DNA from 4 places in the Kitasatospora sp. NPDC032150 genome. Region 1 is predicted to be linked to each of the others. Evidence: riboswitches for the same ligand, from Rfam matches in the RefSeq annotation. Region 1 holds a riboswitch; each other region holds the start of a gene.
What was found. A riboswitch is a leader RNA that binds a small molecule or an ion and turns the genes downstream of it on or off. The one in region 1 is predicted to bind cyclic di-AMP.

Region 1 (4,608 bases):
CCGAGAGGTGGCGGCGGCCAGCGCGGCGGCGGCGCGGTCGGAGGAGGCGGGCAGGTCGCCGAGGTCGAGCCGGTCGGTGCCGCGGGTGGCGCGCTGCTCCGCCTCCCTGGCGTCCTCCACGGCCATCCCGGCCCGCTCGGCCGCTCCGAGGGTGTTGAGCAGCCGCTGGGCCTGGTCGAGCCGCTGCTGGATCTGCTGCTTGCTCTCCGCGAGGGTACGGCGGGCCTCCTCCAGCTCGGCGAGCTTGGCGGTGGTCTCGGCACGGCGCTGGTCGAGCCTGAGCTGCCGGTCGATCACCTGCCGGACGGCGGCGCTCTGCCGCTCGGCGGCCTGGTTGAGGCTGCGGGCCCGGGCGAGGTACCCGGCGGGATCGGTGTCCAGCATCAGTGCGACGGCCGGGTCGATGCCGCCGGCCCGGTACTGGGCGGCGGCCACCGCGTTGAGATCGCCGCGCAGCCGGTTCAGCTCGTCCTGCGCGGCGGCGACCTGGCCCTGCAGGCCGTCGGCCTCGCTCTGCAGACGCTTCTGGTACTCCTGGGCGGCGTTGAACCGCTCCGCCGCCCGATCGGCCTCCTCGTACAGCTGGTCGACCTGAGCCCTGACCTCCTGCTTCGACGGCGGCTCCCCCGGTGCGCCCGGGGCCGCCTGGGCCGGGCCGCCGAGCGTCATGCCGAGTGCAGTGGTGGCCGCTGCCGTGAGCGCCAAGGCGCGGGCCAGCCGCTGCGTGCCCTGCAGGGGGGAACGGCGGTGCATCGACATCGGGGCGGCTGCTCCATTCGTCCTCGGCTAACGTCCGGGGGCAGACGTTAGCGACTTCGGAGGAGCTAGTCCAAACCCTTGCAACACCGAATATTTGACCACTAATCGGACATTTACTCGACTAGCCCGGGAAGGCCGCAGGCCCGGCCCCTTGGAGACGGGGCCGGGCCTGCGGACGGGAGCGCGAAGAGGTCAGACGCGGATGATGGCCGCGATCGGCAGAACGGTGGCCGGCATGTACTTGACGTTCTCGCCGGTACGCGGAGCGTGGACGACCTGGCCGCCACCCGCGTACATGCCGACGTGGTGCATGTCGCTGTAGAAGATGACCAGGTCACCGGGCTGGGCCCTGGAGATGTCGGTACCGATGTTGGTGCCGGCCGACGCCTGCTCCTGCGAGGTGCGCGGGATCGAGACGCCGGCCTGCGCGTAGGCCCACTCCATCAGACCCGAGCAGTCGAAGGAGTCCGGACCCTCGGAACCCCACTGGTAGGGCTTGCCGATCTGGCTCTCGGCGTAGGCGAGCGCGCGGGCGGCGTACGAGCCCGACGCCGGCACGTGGACCGTGCTGCCACCGCCACCGCCGGTGCCGGTACCGCCGCCACCGCTGCCGCCGCCGAGGTCGGTGCGGTTCTGGTCGCGGGAGGCACGGGCGGCGGCGTCCGCGGCGGCCTGGGCCTGGGCCAACTGCTCCCGCTGCTGCTGGGTCAGCGAGTCGAGCAGCTCCCGGGCCTTCGCCAGCTTCGCCTGGACGTCATCCTTCTGGGCCTTGAGGTCCTGGGTGGTGGCGTCCAGCTCGCCCAGTTTCTGCTGGGCCTCGGCCTTCTGCTGGTCCAGCTTCGCCTGGTCGGCCTTGAGCGTCTTGAGCGCGTCGGCCTGCGAGAGGCCGATCTGCTGGACCGAGTCGGCCCGGGAGAGGAAGGAGTCCGGCGAGCTGGAGAGCATCAGCTGCACGGTCGGGGATATGCCGCCGTTGCGGTACTGCTCGGCCGCGACCTCGGCCAGCCCGGACTGCACGGTGCTCACCTGCGCCTGTTGGCGGGCCACCTGGTCCTGCAGGTCGTTGACCTGCTTCTGCAGTTCCTGCTGCTTCTCGTTGGCCGCGTCGTACTTCTCGCTGGCGACCTCGGCCTGGTCGTTGAGCTGGTCGACCTGGGTCTTGACCTCGTCCAGGGTCGGCTTCGGGTCGGCGTGCGCACCGACCTGGGAGGAGATGGCCACCGCGGTCGCGGCTGTCGCCGTCATGATCGACACGCGGACACGGCTTGCAGGCTTGGGACGACGATGGGACGCCACGAAGGCGGACTCCTTCTTCCTACGTCCGCCTACCGGGTGAGCTGACGGGTTCGGGCTGGAAGACATGCCCTACGACGCCTCACCGGCCCGCGTCCCCGACGGCCGGCCGGCCTGGCGCCGATTCACCCCGAGGAACGTGGTTCCCCGGCTCCGATCCGCAGCACCCCCAACAGGGGCTTCCCCGTGGACAGTTGAACTGCCCGTGCTGCCTCTCGGACTCGGCGGTAACCACCGCCGCCACCCTGGCTGGGTGATCGACTGTACGGTGGTTCAGCTCCCGACCCTAGTAACGAAACCGTGATCCGTTCAAATCCTTGTCAGAAAAAATTCTGAGTCAACGCCAAGTTCATTTGTGAACCGACCGTGCGTGACAACTCGGATACCGACGGCTGACATGCTTTCACGAAAACGGCCCGCCGAAGTGCCCTGCATCACAGGACGGTTTCGGCGGGCCGGGAAGCCGGACTCGCAGCGGTCGTCAGACCCTGCGGATGGTGAGGATCAGCATCGCGTCCGCCTTCATCGTCCGCACCACGTCACCGGTGTGCGGGGCGTGCACCACCATGCCGTTGCCGATGTACATCCCGACGTGGTGCGCGTCGCTGCCGTAGATGACCAGGTCGCCGGGCTGTGCCTGGTCCAGCGAGGGCACCCGGGAACCGACCGAGGCCTGCTCCTGCGAGGTGCGCGGCAGCGAGACACCCGCCTGCGCGTACGACCAGACCATCAGGCCCGAGCAGTCGAAGGTGGTCGCACCCTCGGCACCCCAGACGTACTCCGAACCCCGCTTGCTCAGCGCCGCGTTGACCGCGACGCCGGCGTAGCCGCCCGCGCTCGGCAGCGAGCCGAGGTCGGCCCGGGAGTCGCCGCGCGAGGCACGGTCGGCCGCCTCGACGGCGGCCCGCTCCTGTGCGGTGAGCGAGTTCAGCAGGTTCTTGGCGTCCTGCAGCTTCTGCTGCACCTGGGCCTTGGCGTCGTTCAGCTCCTGGGTGTTGCGGTCCAGCTCGGCGAGGACGGACGCCGCCTCCTGCTTCTGCTGGTCCAGGCGGGCCTGCTGCTCCTTCAGCGCCTTCAGGATGTCGGCCTCGGTCTGGTTGATCTGCTGAGCGCTGGACGCCTGCTCCAGGTAGCCGTCCGGGTTGGACGAGAGCATCAGGGTCACGGACGGGTCGATACCGCCCGAGCGGTACTGGTCACCGGCCACTGCCGACAGGCTGGTCTGCAGCTGCGTCAGCTGCTCCTGACCGCGCGCGACCTGGTCCTGGAGCTGGTCGGCCTGCTTGCGCAGCTGGTCGGCCCGCTCCTGGGCGCCGTTGAACTTCTCGGCCGCCTGCTCCTGCTCGGTGTTCAGCTGGTCGATCTGGACCTTGACCTCGTCCTTGCTCGGCTGGGCGGGCGCCGCGTGGGCACTCGCGTTGGCCGACAGGGCGACCGCGGTCGCAGCTGCAGCGGTCAGCACGGACACCCGCGCGCGGCTCGGCTGCTTGGGACGGCGGTGGCTGGCCAAAGGACTGGCTCCTTCTTCCTGCTGGCTCCGTCCGTTCGGGCGGAATTCCGGAAAATAGGTTTGACGCCAGACCCTAGTGAAGATGACGGATTCGCGCCACTCCCTCGCCGGTGCCAACCTCCAGTCCCCGCATGGAATTCACCGGTCCGTCACATATCGCCGGGAATGTCCGGAGCGTCGTAAACGCCGGACCCTGCGGGCAGCCGGAAGGACCGACCCCCAGGTCAGGACCGGGACAGCCGGTTCAGCAGCAGCACGGACGACACCGGGCGCGCCCCCGCCTTCCGAACCCCGTCGGCGATCTCCTTGTCGGCGGAGACCACCACCACCGGACGTCCCTTCGGCTCGGCCCGGACCAGACGCCGGATCAGCTCGTCCGCCGTCTCCCCGGTCCGGCTGAACCGCACCCGGACGCCGCGCGGGGGCGCCATTATCACCGGTACGTCGAGGTCCTGCCCGTCGAACACACAGGTGACCTCCGCCTGGGTCCGCTGCGCCAGCATCGCCAGCCCGCCGAGCAGCCGAATCCGCTGTTGCTCCAGCGGCAGCGTCGGGTAGCCGGTCTTGGTGACGTTGTAGCCGTCCACCACCAGGTGCACCTGAGGGATCGCCAGCAACTGGTCCAGCAGCGCCGGGTCGTCCTCCGCCAGCCCGCGCCGGGCCACGTCGTTGGGCGAGGCCGAGCCGGGCACCACCGCGTCCACCAGATCGGCCGGACGGATCTGCGAGACCGGCAGCGCCAGCTCGCGCTGCAACCCCTGCGCCGAGTGCAGCACGGTGTCCAGCAGCAGCCGCAGCCGCATGTCCTCGATGCTGCGCCCCTCCCTGGACGAGCGGCGACCGGCCTCAACGGCCGTCTCCAGCTCGGCGATCCGGTGCCGCAGCCGCCGCGCCTCACCCTCCGCCGCACTGCGCTCGGCGGCGGCGGCGGCCCTGACCGCATCCAGCTCCAGCTGCATCTTGCGCGTCTCGGCCTGCGCCCGCCGGGTGTCGCTCTCCAGGCTGCGCACCCGCTTGCGCAGCGACTCCGCCTCCCTGCGGACACC
Region 2 (4,608 bases), on a different contig from region 1:
CCGGCTACCCGCATGGCCTGCTCCTCCTTGAGCCGCTCCCCGTGGACGGCCCCGCACTGCCATCCATCAGAGTCATTGCGGAGGATCGTAGGCACTGCTCGACCCTCCGCGACACTCATTACCCGGCAGGTGACCAGGCTCACTCCTGCACGGGCGGGGGAGTCCGCCGCGCAGCGGCGCAATCCGGACGTCACGACCCTGTCAGCTACGCGCCGTCCGCCGACAGCCCCTCCTTCCCCCTGTCCGCCCCCTATCCGCGATCCGCGCGCCCCCGGGGCCGTGGGGCGCCGTCACGGAGCCGCCGGCCGCCCGCGTGGAGCCGGCCGCCCGTCGCCGGATACCGTCGAGACATGCCGGAAACGCCCGACTCCACCCCGCAGCCCGAGCTCTTCACCTGGGAGTTCGCCGCCGACCCCTACCCCGCGTACGCCTGGCTGCGCGAGCACAGCCCGGTGCACCGCACCACGCTGCCGAGCGGGGTGGAGGCCTGGCTGGTCACCCGGTACGCGGACGCCCGGCAGGCGCTGGCGGACGGCAGACTGTCCAAAAACCCCGCCCACCACAGCGAGCAGGCGCACCGCAGCGGCCGGGTCGGGATCCCGGGGGAGCGGCAGGCCGACCTGATGACCCACCTGCTGAACATCGACCCGCCGGACCACACCCGACTGCGCCGGCTGGTGTCGAAGGCGTTCACCCCGCGCCGGGTGGCCGAGTTCGAGCCGAGGGTGCAGCAGCTGACGGACCGGCTGATCGACGGCTTCGCCGCACGCGGTTCGGCCGACCTGATCCACGAGTTCGCCTTTCCGCTCCCCATCTACGCGATCTGCGACCTGCTGGGCGTCCCGCCGGAGGACCAGGACGACTTCCGGGACTGGGCCGGCATGATGATCCGCCACCACGGCGGCCAACGCGGCGGCGTGGGCCGGGCGGTGAAGCGGATGCGCTCGTACCTGGCCGAGTTGATCCACCGCAAGCGGGCCGACCTCGGCGACGACCTGATCTCCGGCCTGATCCGGGCCAGTGACCACGGCGAGCACCTCACCGAGAACGAGGCCGCCGCGATGGCCTTCATCCTCCTCTTCGCAGGCTTCGAGACCACCGTCAACCTGATCGGCAACGGTCTGTACGCGCTGCTGCGCGACCCGGGGCAGCGCGCGCTGCTGCAGGAGTCCGTGGCACGCGGCGAGAAGGAGCTGCTGGCCACCGGGGTGGAGGAACTGCTGCGCTACGACGGGCCGGTGGAGCTGGCCACCTGGCGGTTCGCGACCAGTCCGCTGACCATCGGCGGGGTGGAGATCCCGGTCGGCGACCCGGTGCTGGTGGTGCTGGCGGCCGCGGACCGCGACCCGGCCAGGTTCGCTGCGGAGAACACGCTCGATCTGGCCCGGAAGGACAACCCGCACCTGGGATTCGGACACGGCATCCACTACTGCATCGGCGCTCCGCTGGCCCGGCTGGAAGGCCAGATCGCGCTGGCGACCCTGCTGACCCGGCTGCCCGACCTGACCCTTGCCGCCGACCCCGCAGAACTGCGCTGGCGCGGTGGTCTGATCATGCGTGGCCTGCGCGAACTCCCGGTTTCCTTTACCGCGCGACAGGGCTGATCTTCCCCGTAATCCGGAAGTCATTCTCGGGATTTCGGTGAGATGTGCCACATGGTCCGCGCCGCCTTCCGGACACCCGGCAAGCCGGGCGTGTCGGGCTGACGGCGTGTCGGATGTGTCCTGATTCGCCGATCTGTGAATGCGCATCAAACCGGACAAATCTGCATCGTCTGTAAGCACATATAAACACAACGTAATTCCCGTGTGATGTACGGGATATGAGCTTGTGATTGGTGCGACGGTATGCGTAGTCTCCGATGAGTTCGCTGCTGCGAACCCCGTTGCGCGGAACGCCAAACCTTGCCCATCGCGCCTCGGGACACCGACCAGAACCCTTGGGCAAGGGCGGGGGACCCAGGTTTCGTCGCCGTTCCCACGGCTTGGGGTGAAGCCGCGTCGGCAGGGCAGGAAGCGTTCCTGTCCCGCTCGCCGCGGCCGGGCCAACCTCCCGGTCCGAACCCGACAGCTCACCTCGCAGGCGTGCGGAGAGGACACCTTCATGCTGTTCACCGGTTCGGGCCGTCATCGTCGCAAGACCCAGGCCGAGAAGGCCATCGCCGCCGCCGGTGTGGCCGGCGTCGGTCTCGCGCTGCCGCTGCTCACCGCCACCGGCGCACACGCCGCCTCCGTGCCGACCTGGGACAAGGTCGCCGACTGCGAGAGCGGCGGCGACTGGAGCATCAACACCGGCAATGGCTTCTACGGCGGACTCCAGTTCACCTCCAGCACCTGGAAGGCCTACGGCGGCGGCCAGTACGCGAGTCAGGCCAACCAGGCGAGCAAGGGCCAGCAGATCGCGATCGCCGAGAAGGTCCTCGCCTCGCAGGGGCCCGGCGCCTGGCCGGTCTGCTCCGTCAAGGCGGGTCTGTCCAGGGGTGGTTCGGCCGCCGACGTGGACACCGGCAGCCACACCCGCAGCTCCGGCTCGGGCTCCTCGGGCTCCTCGGGCTCCTCGAGCTCCTCGGGCAGCAAGAGCAGCACCAAGAGCTACAAGAGCCAGTCCTCCCAGGACGCTTCGCGCACGGCCGCCACTCCGTCCTTCCCGGGCAAGGCCGGCTACGACGCCGAGTCGGGCAAGTACTGGTACCAGAAGAGCGGCGGCTGGTACTGGACCAGCCACCAGAGCATCTACGAGCAGTTCGCGGGCGGCGCCGCCGAGAAGGCCCCGGCGCAGAGCCCGGTGTCCGCCGCGGCCACCACGCAGAGCGCCGCCACCGGCGACTACACCGTCAAGGAGGGTGACACGCTGTCGGGCATCGCCCGGGCCCAGCACCTCTCCGGTGGCTGGCAGCACCTCTACGACGCCAACCGCGCCACCATCGGCGGCGACGCCAACCTGATCCTCCCCGGCCAGGTGCTGAAGCTGGGCTGACCCCAGGTGGCATGAGGGGCCGTTTCCGCCGCCGTCGCGGAAACGGCCCCACTTGTCGTGCTTGTGGTCATTCAGGTGAACTACCGACTGGTAGAGCGGCCACACGCTGAGACGGAGCCAAGGGCAGCGTGGCCCGGAGGCCCGGTGCGGTTAGGCTCTGGTCGTAACGACTCCGCAATCGTCCGCAGACTGCACCCCCTGTCCGTAGGACCTGCTTCCGCTAGGAGATGCCTCGTGCCGTCCATTGATGTCGTCGTAGCCCGTGAGATTCTCGACTCGCGCGGCAACCCCACGGTCGAGGTCGAGGTCGGCCTCGACGACGGCAGCACCGGTCGTGCCGCTGTCCCGTCCGGCGCCTCCACCGGCGCCTTCGAGGCCCTGGAGCTTCGTGACGGCGACAAGAACCGCTACTTCGGCAAGGGCGTGGAGAAGGCCGTCCTCGCCGTCATCGAGCAGATCGGCCCGGAGCTGGTCGGTTACGACGCCACCGAGCAGCGCCTGATCGACCAGGCCATGCTCGACCTGGACGCCACCCCGGACAAGTCCTCGCTCGGTGCCAACGCGATCCTGGGCGTCTCCCTCGCCGTGGCGCACGCCGCCTCCGAGGCCAGCGACCTGCCGCTGTTCCGCTACCTCGGCGGCCCGAACGCGCACGTGCTGCCGGTTCCGATGATGAACATCCTCAACGGCGGTTCGCACGCCGACTCCAACGTCGACATCCAGGAGTTCATGATCGCGCCGATCGGCGCCGAGTCGTTCTCCGAGGCCGTCCGCTGGGGCGTCGAGGTCTACCACACCCTCAAGGCCGTGCTGAAGGAGCGCGGCCTGTCCACCGGCCTGGGCGACGAGGGCGGCTTCGCCCCGAACCTGGACTCCAACCGCGAGGCCCTGGACCTCATCACCGAGGCCATCAAGAAGGCCGGCTACACCCCGGGCAAGGACATCGCCCTGGCCCTGGACGTCGCCGCCACCGAGTTCTACAAGGACGGCGCCTACCAGTTCGAGGGCAAGGCGCTCTCCTCCGCCGAGCTGATCGACTACTACGCCGACCTGGTCGCCAACTACCCGCTGGTCTCCATCGAGGACCCGCTGAACGAGGAGGACTGGGACGGCTGGAAGGCGATGACCGACAAGCTGGGCGACAAGGTGCAGCTGGTCGGTGACGACCTGTTCGTCACCAACCCGGCCCGCCTGGCCAAGGGCATCGAGACCGGCACCGCCAACGCGCTGCTGGTGAAGGTCAACCAGATCGGGTCGCTGACCGAGACCCTGGACGCCGTCGAGCTGGCCCAGCGCAACGGCTACCGCTGCATGATGTCGCACCGCTCCGGTGAGACCGAGGACGTCACCATCGCCGACCTGGCCGTCGCCACCAACTGCGGCCAGATCAAGACCGGTGCCCCGGCCCGCTCCGAGCGCGTCGCCAAGTACAACCAGCTGCTGCGCATCGAGGAGATCCTCGACGACGCCGCCGAGTACGCGGGCCGTTCGGCCTTCCCGCGCTTCCGCGCCGCGGAGTAGCAGGCACAGTACGCACGAGGGCTGGTCAGCGACGGCTGACACCTGCGTCCGACCGGATGAGGTCTGACACGGACGGCTCGTGATCGGTGCCCCGCCACCCGACCCCGTAGG
Region 3 (4,608 bases), on a different contig from region 1:
TGCCCGCCCGCGGCGGGGGAACCACGAGCGGGCGGGGGACCACGAGTGGGCGGGAACCGTGTGACCGAGCCGCCCCGTGCACACGGGATCCCGTGAGGCCGCTGTCCCCGGCGCCGACCAGAGCACCGGGGACAGCGGCCTCACGCGGAGAGCCGGGACCGTCAGACGCGGCCGGCGAAGTCCGGGGCGTAGTTGGCGATGGTCTCGATCTTCACGCCCGCCTTCGGGTTGGCAGCCTCGACGTACTTGCCGGCACCGATGTAGATGGCGACGTGGTAGACACCCGAGTTGCTGCCGTTGTTGGACCAGAACAGCAGGTCGCCCGGCTGCAGGTTGTCCAGCGACACCTTGGTGGTGACGTCGGCCTGGTCGGCGGCGACGCGCGGCAGCGAGATGCCGGCCTGGCGGTAGGCGGCCTGGGTCAGACCGGAGCAGTCCCAGCCGCCGTCGCTGCTGCCGCCGTAGACGTAGGCCTGGCCGACCTTGGAGAGCGCGAAGTTGACCGCGGCGGCCTTGCTGCCGGTCGCGGCCGGAGCCGGGGTGGCGGGCTTGGCCGGAGCCGGCGCCGGAGCCGGGGTGCTGGAGCTGCTCGGCTTGGCAGCCGGCTTCTGGGTGTCCTGCTTCGGCGCGGCGGCCGAGGTGCTGCCGAGCGCCAGCTGCTGGCCGGGGAAGATCATGTCCGGACCCTGGGTCAGCACCGACTTGTTGAGGTCGTACAGCTTCTGCCAGCCGCCGTCGACGTTGTTCTTGGTGGCGATGGACGACAGCCAGTCGCCCGCCACCACGGTGTACTTGGCGCCGTTCGCGGCCTGCGGGGCGGCGGTCGGGGCGCTCTTCGGCGTGGCGGCCGGAGCCGGGGTGGCCGGGGCGGTGGCCGGCGCCGGGGTGGCGGCAGGCGCGGAGGTGTCGACCTGGGCAGGAGCGCTGTCCTTGGTCAGACCGGCCTTGACCGAGCAGACCGGCCAGGCGCCGGGGCCCTGCGAGGCGAGGACCTTTTCGGCGACGGCGATCTGCTGCGCCTTGGTCGCCAGGTTGGCCTGCGGGGCGTACTGGGTGCCACCGAAGGCGGCCCAGGTGGAGGCGGTGAACTGCAGGCCACCGTAGAAGCCGTTGCCGGTGTTGATGCTCCAGTTGCCGCCACTCTCGCACTGGGCGACCTTGTCCCAGGTGGAGACGGAAGCGGCGGAGGCACCGGAGGCGGCGAGGGCGGGGATCGACAGGCCGAGACCGACCACACCCGTGGCGGCGATCAGACGGCGGGCACGCTTGTTGGCGTTGATGGGCAGCATGAAGGTGCGTTCCTCTCCCACGCCTGCGAGGTGAGCTGTCGGATTCGGGCTGGAGTTGCCCGGCCGTGCTGCGCACGGCTTCACCCCTAGCCCGGAACCGGCCGAATACTGGCCGGCTCTCGGGCGACTTACCTGGTTCCCCCGCCCCTGCCGTCGGTGCGTTCTGCGGTGCCAGCTGCTCCGGCGGCAGGACTCGGCGTTCCGGAAGAGCTGGGTCCGTGTGTCAACGAACGGAGAGCACGTTAAGCAGACTTAAGTTGAATCCGCAAACACCTGTGAGTTCCCTCACAGGCTATTCGCGGATTATTCAAGATCGAATGCGCACCGGCATTTCCAGGAAATCCGATGGGACTCTTTCAGGTGTGCGGCCGGAGTGGGTATCTGCTCCCCTTTCAGGTGATGCCGTGGCATTCCCGGGGGTTCGGGCGACCGGTTGTGAAGGTTCTGAAAAGCCCCCGAGGGGGAGTGGGGTCCGGGTCAATGGGGCCCACGGAGGGGTCGGTGGCAAATGTCCGAGTTGTGAGCCAATGGGGCAAATGTCATGCAAGGTTCGCCAATTGGCCACCCGGCTCCGGCCCTACGGCCCCGGGAGCCCGCGCCCCGCTCGATCTGGGCCGAGCGGGGCGCGGACCCGCGGGGGCCCCGGAAACGCCGAGAGGCCCCTCGCGGGGGCCTCTCGTACGGTCTTGTCGGGTGCTCAGTCGGCGGGCTGCTCCGCGACGGGGGCCGGGGCCTCACCCGGGCCCGGGATGTTGAGCGCGGCCAGGTAGGTGGACGCGATCAGCTGACCGACGGTCGGGTAGGCGCCGAGCGGGGCTGCGCTCGGGCAGCCGGTCTCCTCGGCTGCCGCGGCCAGCAGCTCGGGGTCGGCCTCGGGGCCGATCACCAGCGGGGCCAGTGCGGGACGCTGGGAGCCGGTGGCCTTCAGGTGCTCGACCGCGGCGGCGACCGAACCCGGCGCGTCCAGGGCGGCGGCCACCACGGGTACCGCGAGCCGGGCGGCCAGCAGTACGCCGGTGATCCCGGCTGCCGCGGCGGACTCCTCGCCGCCGACGGTGGTCAGGACCACGCCGTCCGCCGCAGTGGTGATGGCGAACAGGCGCGCCCGGTCGGCGCGGGCCAGGCCGGCCTCGGAGAGCCGTACGTGCACCGCCTCGGCCAGCAGTGGGTGCGGGCCGAGCACATCGGTGACGGTCGCCCCGGTCTCCCCGGCCAGCTTGTGCAGGGAGGTCAGGAAGCCGTGCGGACCGGCCAGTAGCGGAATCACGACCGGCGCGGGCATGCCCGCCTCGGCGGCCTGGGCGAGTACCTCGGCCACGGTCGGGGCGGCCTGGCCGTCGCCGGTCGCGAGGTCCTCCGTCGTGTCGGCGTCGGCCTGTTCGCCGGTCAGGTAGCCGGCCGCGGTCTCGATGCCGGGCTGCTCGCCGCGCACGATGGAGAGCAGTTCCTCGACTATCGGGCTCGCCTCGGGCCCGGCCGAGGCGGGGACGGCAAGCACCAGTGCCGGGGAACCGGCCGGGATCTCGGGGCGCTCGGGACGGCGGTGGCGCCCCCGCGCACGGGAGCCTGGAGTGCGGACGGGCAGTGGCGCGCCCGGGATGGCTGCGGTGCTCATGGCGGAGATCGTAAGACATTCGGCAGGCAGGACTGCATCCGGATCCCCAGAGTGGGCACCGAGCCCGCGCGAAATCGGGACAATTGCCATCAAATTACCCAATCCTTGCTGACGACCTGTCGCTTCGCGCAACCGAAAAGCAGTCAGCTGCCGTCCTGGGTGACGTGCCTCACAGGTGATCCCGGGGTGCGGTGTGGGTGTTCGGCGCCGGGCGCACGAAGATCAACACGATGGCGCGAGCCCAGTACGGGCAGTCATCGGGCGAACTGTGATTCGCTGGGCTATGTCCACTTACGTTCCGTCAAAGCCGGATCAAGTGGAGTGGTTGGCACACATTCCGACACGCTTGACTGCACGGGCAATGTCCCGTGCTGATGCACGTGCACTGGAGCTATCATCGCGTCAAGTAGGGCGTAAGCCCGGCAGGTCGGGAGAATTCGGTGCAGGAGATGCAGGAAACGTACAACGGCATGGCGGCTGCGGACCTCGAAGGCGTGGTGTGGCAGAAGAGCCGGCACAGCAATTCGCAGGGTAACTGCGTCGAGTTCGCCGCTCTGCCGGGCGGTGAGGTGGCGATGCGCAACTCGCGCTTCCCCGAGGGGCCGGCGCTGATATACACCCGGGCCGAGATCGCCGCGATGGTGCTCGGCGTGAAGGACGGGGAGTTCGACCATCTGACGGCCTGAACCGCCGTCAGCCCTCTGCCGCTTACAGGCCGTCGTGGGACCGTCAGCCACGACGGCCTTCATCGTCTTCGCGGGCATTCGGGGGCCGTCCGGGCCGTCGCGGCCCGCAGCGATGCTCGGAGGAGCGCGGAGTGGAGGACGAGCGTCGAGTGGTTCGGGGCCGCCCGCGGGCTCGCACCGGTCCACCGCCGCTGCCGGTTCATGGTTGCCGCTGGGCCGCGGTTGCCGCCAGGAGACCTGCGGGATCGGCGAGAGAGCGGCTCGGGGCCGGTGGATGTGGCCGTCCGCCCGGATGTGCGGCGGGTCCCGAGATCGGGTGGTGAACCCGGAGGATGTGACCGGCGGCTGAGGGGTGGCCGGGTCGCTCGGATGCGATGGGCGGCGGCGGAGCGGCGGCCCACCCCGGGATGCTCGGCCCGACCGGCCGGGCCGGGCGGTTCAGGCGGAGCGGCGGTGCCGACCGGAGGGTGCCAGTGCCAGCTCGGGCTGAGCCTTGGCCTCGAACAGGGCCCAGACCACCTTGCCCGCACCGGCCAGCGGGTGCCAACCCCAGGAGCGACTGAAGGAGTCGACCAGGTGCAGCCCCCGGCCGGACTCGGCGACGAAGTCGGGCTCGCGGGCGATCGGCCCGGCGCAGCTCGGGTCGCTCACCGCGCAGACCACCTGGGGTGCGCGGTGCACCAGGCTTATTCGGATCGGCAGCGACTCGTCGGCGGCCTGTGGCGCACCAGTCGGCGGCAGGCCGGGGGTGATGGCGGACCACTCGTCCCGGCGGGCGCCGAGGGCGTGCCGAAGGGCGTTGGTCACCAACTCCGAGGCGACCAGGGAGACATCGTCGAACAGCTCACCGAGGCCCCAGCCGGTCAAGGTCGATCTGGCGAACTCGCGAGCGGTCCTGACGGCTTCGAAGCGTGGTGCGAGCGTACAGGTGACCACGTGGGGGTCGGCCAGGACAGCCGTACCGGTGCCCATGAAGAGCTCCTCCCATAAGGGGGCGGACACGGCTGGACCCAGGGGG
Region 4 (4,608 bases), on a different contig from region 1:
ACTGGCCGTCGCTCTCCCCGTACGGCTCCTGGGCCCGGGCGGGGACCGGCCGCAGTGAGCGCAGGCCGCGGGCGATCGCGAAGGCGCGCCGCGCGGTGTCGGCCAGCCCGCTGCCGAGGGGCGGCCGTACGGCCGCGGCCGGGCGGAGCTGCTCCGGGATGGGACCGGTACCGGGACGGGTGGTCCGCGTGGTCTGCGTCATGCCGCCCTCCTCCTCGTGATCGTGCCTCGGGGCCGCCTGCTCCGCGGCCCACGCCCCCGGCGGCGCGATGCGGGCCGCCCGGACGGTACCTACCCAGGCACACCGCCGGTGCGACCGGCGGTGTGCGACAGTTCGGTCTCGAATCCCCGGGTCCGCACCGATGCGTGCGCGGCGTCCGTCCGGATCGGCCCTGCCACGGTACGCGACCCGCTGCGGGCTCCTTCCGGCAGGCCCCCGCCGGTGAACCGCCGCACGGCTCCGCCCCGTTGGGCCACCCTGTGCCCCGGGCCCGGTCGGCGTCAAGCCGCCGCCCTCCCTGAAGCCGCATTCAGGCGGGCCAGGCCCGCAGCCCCTCGGTCAGCACCCGGATCAGCCGCTCCCGGGTCACCGCCAGGTCCTCGGTCAACTGGAAGGCCCCGCCGGCGCAGAGCGAGGCGAAGCCGTGGGCCATCGAGCGCACGGTACGCGCCGCGTGGATCGCCTCCGGGCCCTCCAGGCCGTATCCGCGCAGCACCGCCAGGATCACCCCGACCAGCCGGCCGGCCGCGTACTGCAGGTCCTCGTCCTCCTGGGGCGCTTGCGGCAGCGCGGCGTACCGGCGCGGGTGGCGGCCCGCGTAGTCCAGGTAGGCCGCCAGCAGGGCCTCGACCGCCTCGTCCCGACTGCGCCCCAGCACCGCCGCAGCCAGCTGCTCGGCCAGTTCCTCGGTGACCCGGACGGCGATCAGCCGGCGCAGTTCGGCCAGGCCGCCGCTGACGTGTTTGTACAGGGACGGGGTGGCGACGCCCGCGCGGGCGGCCACGGCGGCCAGGGTGAGGGCCTCGGGGCCCTCCTCGTCGATCAGTTCGAGGGCGTGGCCCACGACGGCGGCGGGGGTGAGTCCGACCCGGGGCATCAGGCGACCTCGTGCAGGAAGGGGAGCAGGGCGTCGGCGGTGGCCTCGGGGAACTCCGCCATCGGGTAGTGCCCGGCACCGTCGATCATCACCTTACGGCCACTCAGTGCGGCGGCCTGCCGGTCGGCGAGCGCGGCCGGGTCGGGGAAGTCGACGTCCTTACTGCCCATGATCACCAGGGCCGGGCAGCGTACCGCCGCCGCCGACCCGGCGGCGATGGAGTCGCCTTCCAGCTGGCCCCGGGTGGCGGCCTTCCGGCCGGGGGTGCGCAGCGCCGCCACCAGGTGGGCCCGGTGGCTCTCGAAGTCGACGGGCCTGCGCGAGGGGTAGTAGTACCGCTGGGCGGAGCCCCATATGCCGGGGAAGGCCAGCACCAGCGGGGCCAGTGCCTTCATCAGTGCCCGCTGGAAGGCGTTCGGCGAGTGTTCCAAGAAGGCGTCGATCACCGCGATCCCGGCGACCCGCTCGGGAGCGGCCCCGGCCGCCTTGGCCACGGTGGCGCAGGTGTACGAGTGGCCGACCAGGACGGCCCGTGCGACGCCCAGGTGGTCCAGCAGGGCGAGCACGTCGTGCGCGACCGCACCGGGGGAGTAGTCGTCCCAGGCGATCGAGGACTCGCCGAAGCCGCGCGGGTCCATGGTGATCACCCGGTGGCCAGCCGCGGTGAGCAGCGGCCGCAGGAGCCGGTACAGGGCACGGGATTCGAGCATCCCGGGCAGCAGCACCACGGGGGCGCCGCCGGCGGTGGTGCCGCTGTCGTCGAACGCGATCCTGCCGCCGGGGACGTCGAGGAACCGGGTGTCGGGGTGCTGGGTGCCGGGCATGGTGAGCCTCCGCAGTGGTGTCGCTGCTTTCTGTAGCCAAAAAGCTATGGCTAATAGCTTTAGCCGTCAAGGGGCTGCGGTGACTGCGGTGACTGCACTCGCGGACTCCGGCGGGGTGCTCGCCGTCCGGGGCCTTCCGGGCATTGGCGCTCCGGGGTCGTGCGATACGGTGCGGCTGACCGCCGAACCCGAACCTGAGGGGCCGTCATGCCGTTCATCAACGTCAAGCAGCTGGCCGGCCGCACCGAGGAGCAGAAGGCCGAGATCGCCCGCGAGCTCACCGAGGCGTACGCCCGGGCGACCGGCGTGCAGCCGGAGAGCATCTGGGTGGCGATCGAGGAGGTGCCGCGCGAGAACTGGGCGATCGCCGGTACGACCTTCGCCGAGCGGGACCGCCGGGCCCAGGGCTGATTCCCCTGGTGGATAACGGGCTGTCATGGGGCGATCTGGTCAATAGTCACAAATCGCCCATTGCGCCTCAGGAGCCAAGGACTTCACCAGGCGTGCAGCTTGGAATCATGGCCTTCTCGGATTAACGTTTGATAACGCAGCGCGGTCGGCAACGCCGTACCCGAACGGCACCGTGCGCCGTCGCCCAATCCCCAAGATCCGCCCCGTGGGTGGGTCCGGGAGCCGGGGAACCACGTTCCTGGGGTGAATCGGGTGGGCCCGCCCACTCGTAGGAGACCTTCCTGCTCCGAACCCGTCAGCTAACCCGGTCGGCGCGAAGGAAGGAAAGGAGCGCGCCCGGTGGCGTCCTTGTCGCACAGCCCTGCCAACCTCGGGGTCGGCAGCGTCGGGGTCGGCACCCAGCTGCTCGACCTTCCGCCGGAACCGGCCGCCGACGCCGACGGTGCGGCCCGGCACCGGATGCCCCGCCAGTCGCGCAGCGGCTCGCTGCTCGGCGTGACCGCGATGGCCGCCGGACTCGGCGCCACCGGCTTCGCCACCGCAGGACCGGCCGCCGCGGCCACCGCCACCCAGCCGCCCGCCCCCGCGCCGGCCTTCTCCGTCCCCGACACGGCCTCGGACCACGTCCTGGCCGCCGACCCCGGACTCACCCTCACCGCCCGAATCCAGCAGCAGGCCGACGGAGAGCGCACCAGCGCGGAGGAGGCCGCCCGGCTGGCCGCCGCCCAGGAGGCCGAGGCCAAGCGGGCCGTCCAGCAGGCCGAGGCCCAGGCCGTCGAGGAGCGCGCCCGGCTCGGCACCCTCCGGCCGCCGGTCGACGGCCACACGCTCGCGGCGCGGTTCGACCAGGCCGGTTCGCACTGGTCCCAGCCGCACACCGGCCTGGACTTCGCCGCCCGCACCGGCACCCCGGTCACCGCCGTCGGTGCGGGCACCGTCACCGCGGCCGGCTGGTCCGGCGCGTACGGCTACCGGGTGATCCAGACCCTGCCCGACGGCACCGAGATCTGGTACTGCCACCTCTCCGCCATCTCCGCCGTGTCCGGACGGGTCACCGCGGGCACCCAGCTCGGCCGGGTCGGCGCCACCGGGCACTCCCGCGGCCTGCCGTCGGGCGTGCCCCTCGGCCCCCACGTCCACCTGGAGGTCCGCCCCGCCGGGGGCGCCCCGGTCGACCCGCTGGCCTGGTTCCACTCCCACGGCCTCCAGCCGTAACGGCCCCAGGCCGCCGGGCGTGCCCCGGCCCCCCGGCCGGGCCCGGTGCACCCTGGTGCCGGGGCACGGTGCGGCGGGTCGCCGGGCGTACGGCGGCCGGCCGGTCAGGCGTCCGTGCCCGCCACGTACTCCTCGATCTCCGCCGTCTCCGGCTCCGGCGCCAGGTCCGCGAACTCCGTCACCAGCAGCTCGGGCAGCCCCGGTACCGTCCACTCCCCGCACAGCCGCAGCGCCTCCGCCGCCACCGCCGCCTCGAAGCTCTCGAAGTCACCGGCGAGTTCGTCGGGCATCGGCAGGCCCAGCGCGTTCCGCCCGGCCAGGTTGCGGTAGCTGCGCTGCATCAGCCGGTTCTCCAGCAGCAGTCGTGCCCCGTCGGTGGCCATCCCCACCGAGAGCACCCGCGCCCGGTTCCAGCCCTCGTCCCCCCGCACCGGCTCCATCGGCCCCAGCTCCTCCAGCCAGGCGAAGCGCGCGATCCGCTGGTCCTCCGTCAGCGCGCGGAACTCCTCCAGCCAGACCCGTACGGCCGCCGCGTCGCCGACGTCCACACCGTCCGCGCGCAGCAGCAGCGTGTACAGCCGGGGCCAGGTCAGCAGGTGCGGCCGGCGCAGCAGGTCGCAGAGCAGCTCGCCCTGCCACTCGGCCTCCGCGTGCAGCCTGGCGTGCCGCTTGGCGTTCAGTCGCCGGGCCGCCCGCTGATGATCGATCAGCAGTCGCACGGCCCGCCCGTACGCCTCCGGCTCGGCCGCGGGCTGTACGTACAGGTAGAGCTGCTCGTACAGCAGCTGCTCCAGCAGCGGCGAACTCAGCTCGGGGAAGCCCTCGTGCATCGGTGCGTCGCCGAGCTCCAGCAGGGTGAGCACCGTCCGCAGCGCCTCTTCGGGCACCGGCTCGTACCCGTGCTCGGCCGCCCAGGCGAGCAGATCGGTGGTGCGGGTACCCGGGGTGAGCTGCAGATCGTGGTTCACGCTACGTACCGTAGCCGGTGCCCGGGGGTACGGCCTCCGTGCGGGCGCCGCACCCGTGGCCGGGGCCCGCTGTAGGGTCGGACGGCATGGAGC

Region 2: linked by a shared signal. The riboswitch ahead of ACZ5ON_RS15535 (transglycosylase family protein) and the one ahead of ACZ5ON_RS01010 (C40 family peptidase) in region 1 are both predicted to bind cyclic di-AMP.
Region 3: linked by a shared signal. The riboswitch ahead of ACZ5ON_RS16900 (transglycosylase family protein) and the one ahead of ACZ5ON_RS01010 (C40 family peptidase) in region 1 are both predicted to bind cyclic di-AMP.
Region 4: linked by a shared signal. The riboswitch ahead of ACZ5ON_RS09435 (M23 family metallopeptidase) and the one ahead of ACZ5ON_RS01010 (C40 family peptidase) in region 1 are both predicted to bind cyclic di-AMP.

The regions. Positions count from the first base shown of each region.
Region 1 is NZ_JBVIMH010000001.1:228,316-232,923, reverse strand. It holds gene ACZ5ON_RS01015 (C40 family peptidase) at 1-759, opposite strand, end outside; gene ACZ5ON_RS01010 (C40 family peptidase) at 952-2,055, opposite strand; cyclic di-AMP (ydaO/yuaA leader) riboswitch at 2,066-2,228, opposite strand; gene ACZ5ON_RS01005 (C40 family peptidase) at 2,534-3,562, opposite strand; gene ACZ5ON_RS01000 (NYN domain-containing protein) at 3,787-4,608, opposite strand, start outside.
Region 2 is NZ_JBVIMH010000011.1:103,826-108,433, forward strand. It holds gene ACZ5ON_RS15525 (SDR family NAD(P)-dependent oxidoreductase) at 1-14, opposite strand, end outside; gene ACZ5ON_RS15530 (cytochrome P450 family protein) at 351-1,604, shown strand; cyclic di-AMP (ydaO/yuaA leader) riboswitch at 1,919-2,099, shown strand; gene ACZ5ON_RS15535 (transglycosylase family protein) at 2,104-2,976, shown strand; gene eno (phosphopyruvate hydratase) at 3,211-4,497, shown strand.
Region 3 is NZ_JBVIMH010000012.1:192,874-197,481, forward strand. It holds gene ACZ5ON_RS16900 (transglycosylase family protein) at 162-1,310, opposite strand; cyclic di-AMP (ydaO/yuaA leader) riboswitch at 1,295-1,467, opposite strand; gene ACZ5ON_RS16905 (sirohydrochlorin chelatase) at 1,987-2,904, opposite strand; gene ACZ5ON_RS16910 (DUF397 domain-containing protein) at 3,354-3,590, shown strand; gene ACZ5ON_RS16915 (ATP-binding protein) at 4,029-4,562, opposite strand.
Region 4 is NZ_JBVIMH010000006.1:21,789-26,396, reverse strand. It holds gene ACZ5ON_RS09455 (hypothetical protein) at 1-202, opposite strand, end outside; gene ACZ5ON_RS09450 (TetR/AcrR family transcriptional regulator) at 531-1,097, opposite strand; gene ACZ5ON_RS09445 (alpha/beta fold hydrolase) at 1,097-1,921, opposite strand; gene ACZ5ON_RS09440 (tautomerase family protein) at 2,129-2,332, shown strand; cyclic di-AMP (ydaO/yuaA leader) riboswitch at 2,504-2,660, shown strand; gene ACZ5ON_RS09435 (M23 family metallopeptidase) at 2,672-3,547, shown strand; gene ACZ5ON_RS09430 (hypothetical protein) at 3,652-4,515, opposite strand; gene ACZ5ON_RS09425 (GNAT family N-acetyltransferase) at 4,602-4,608, shown strand, end outside.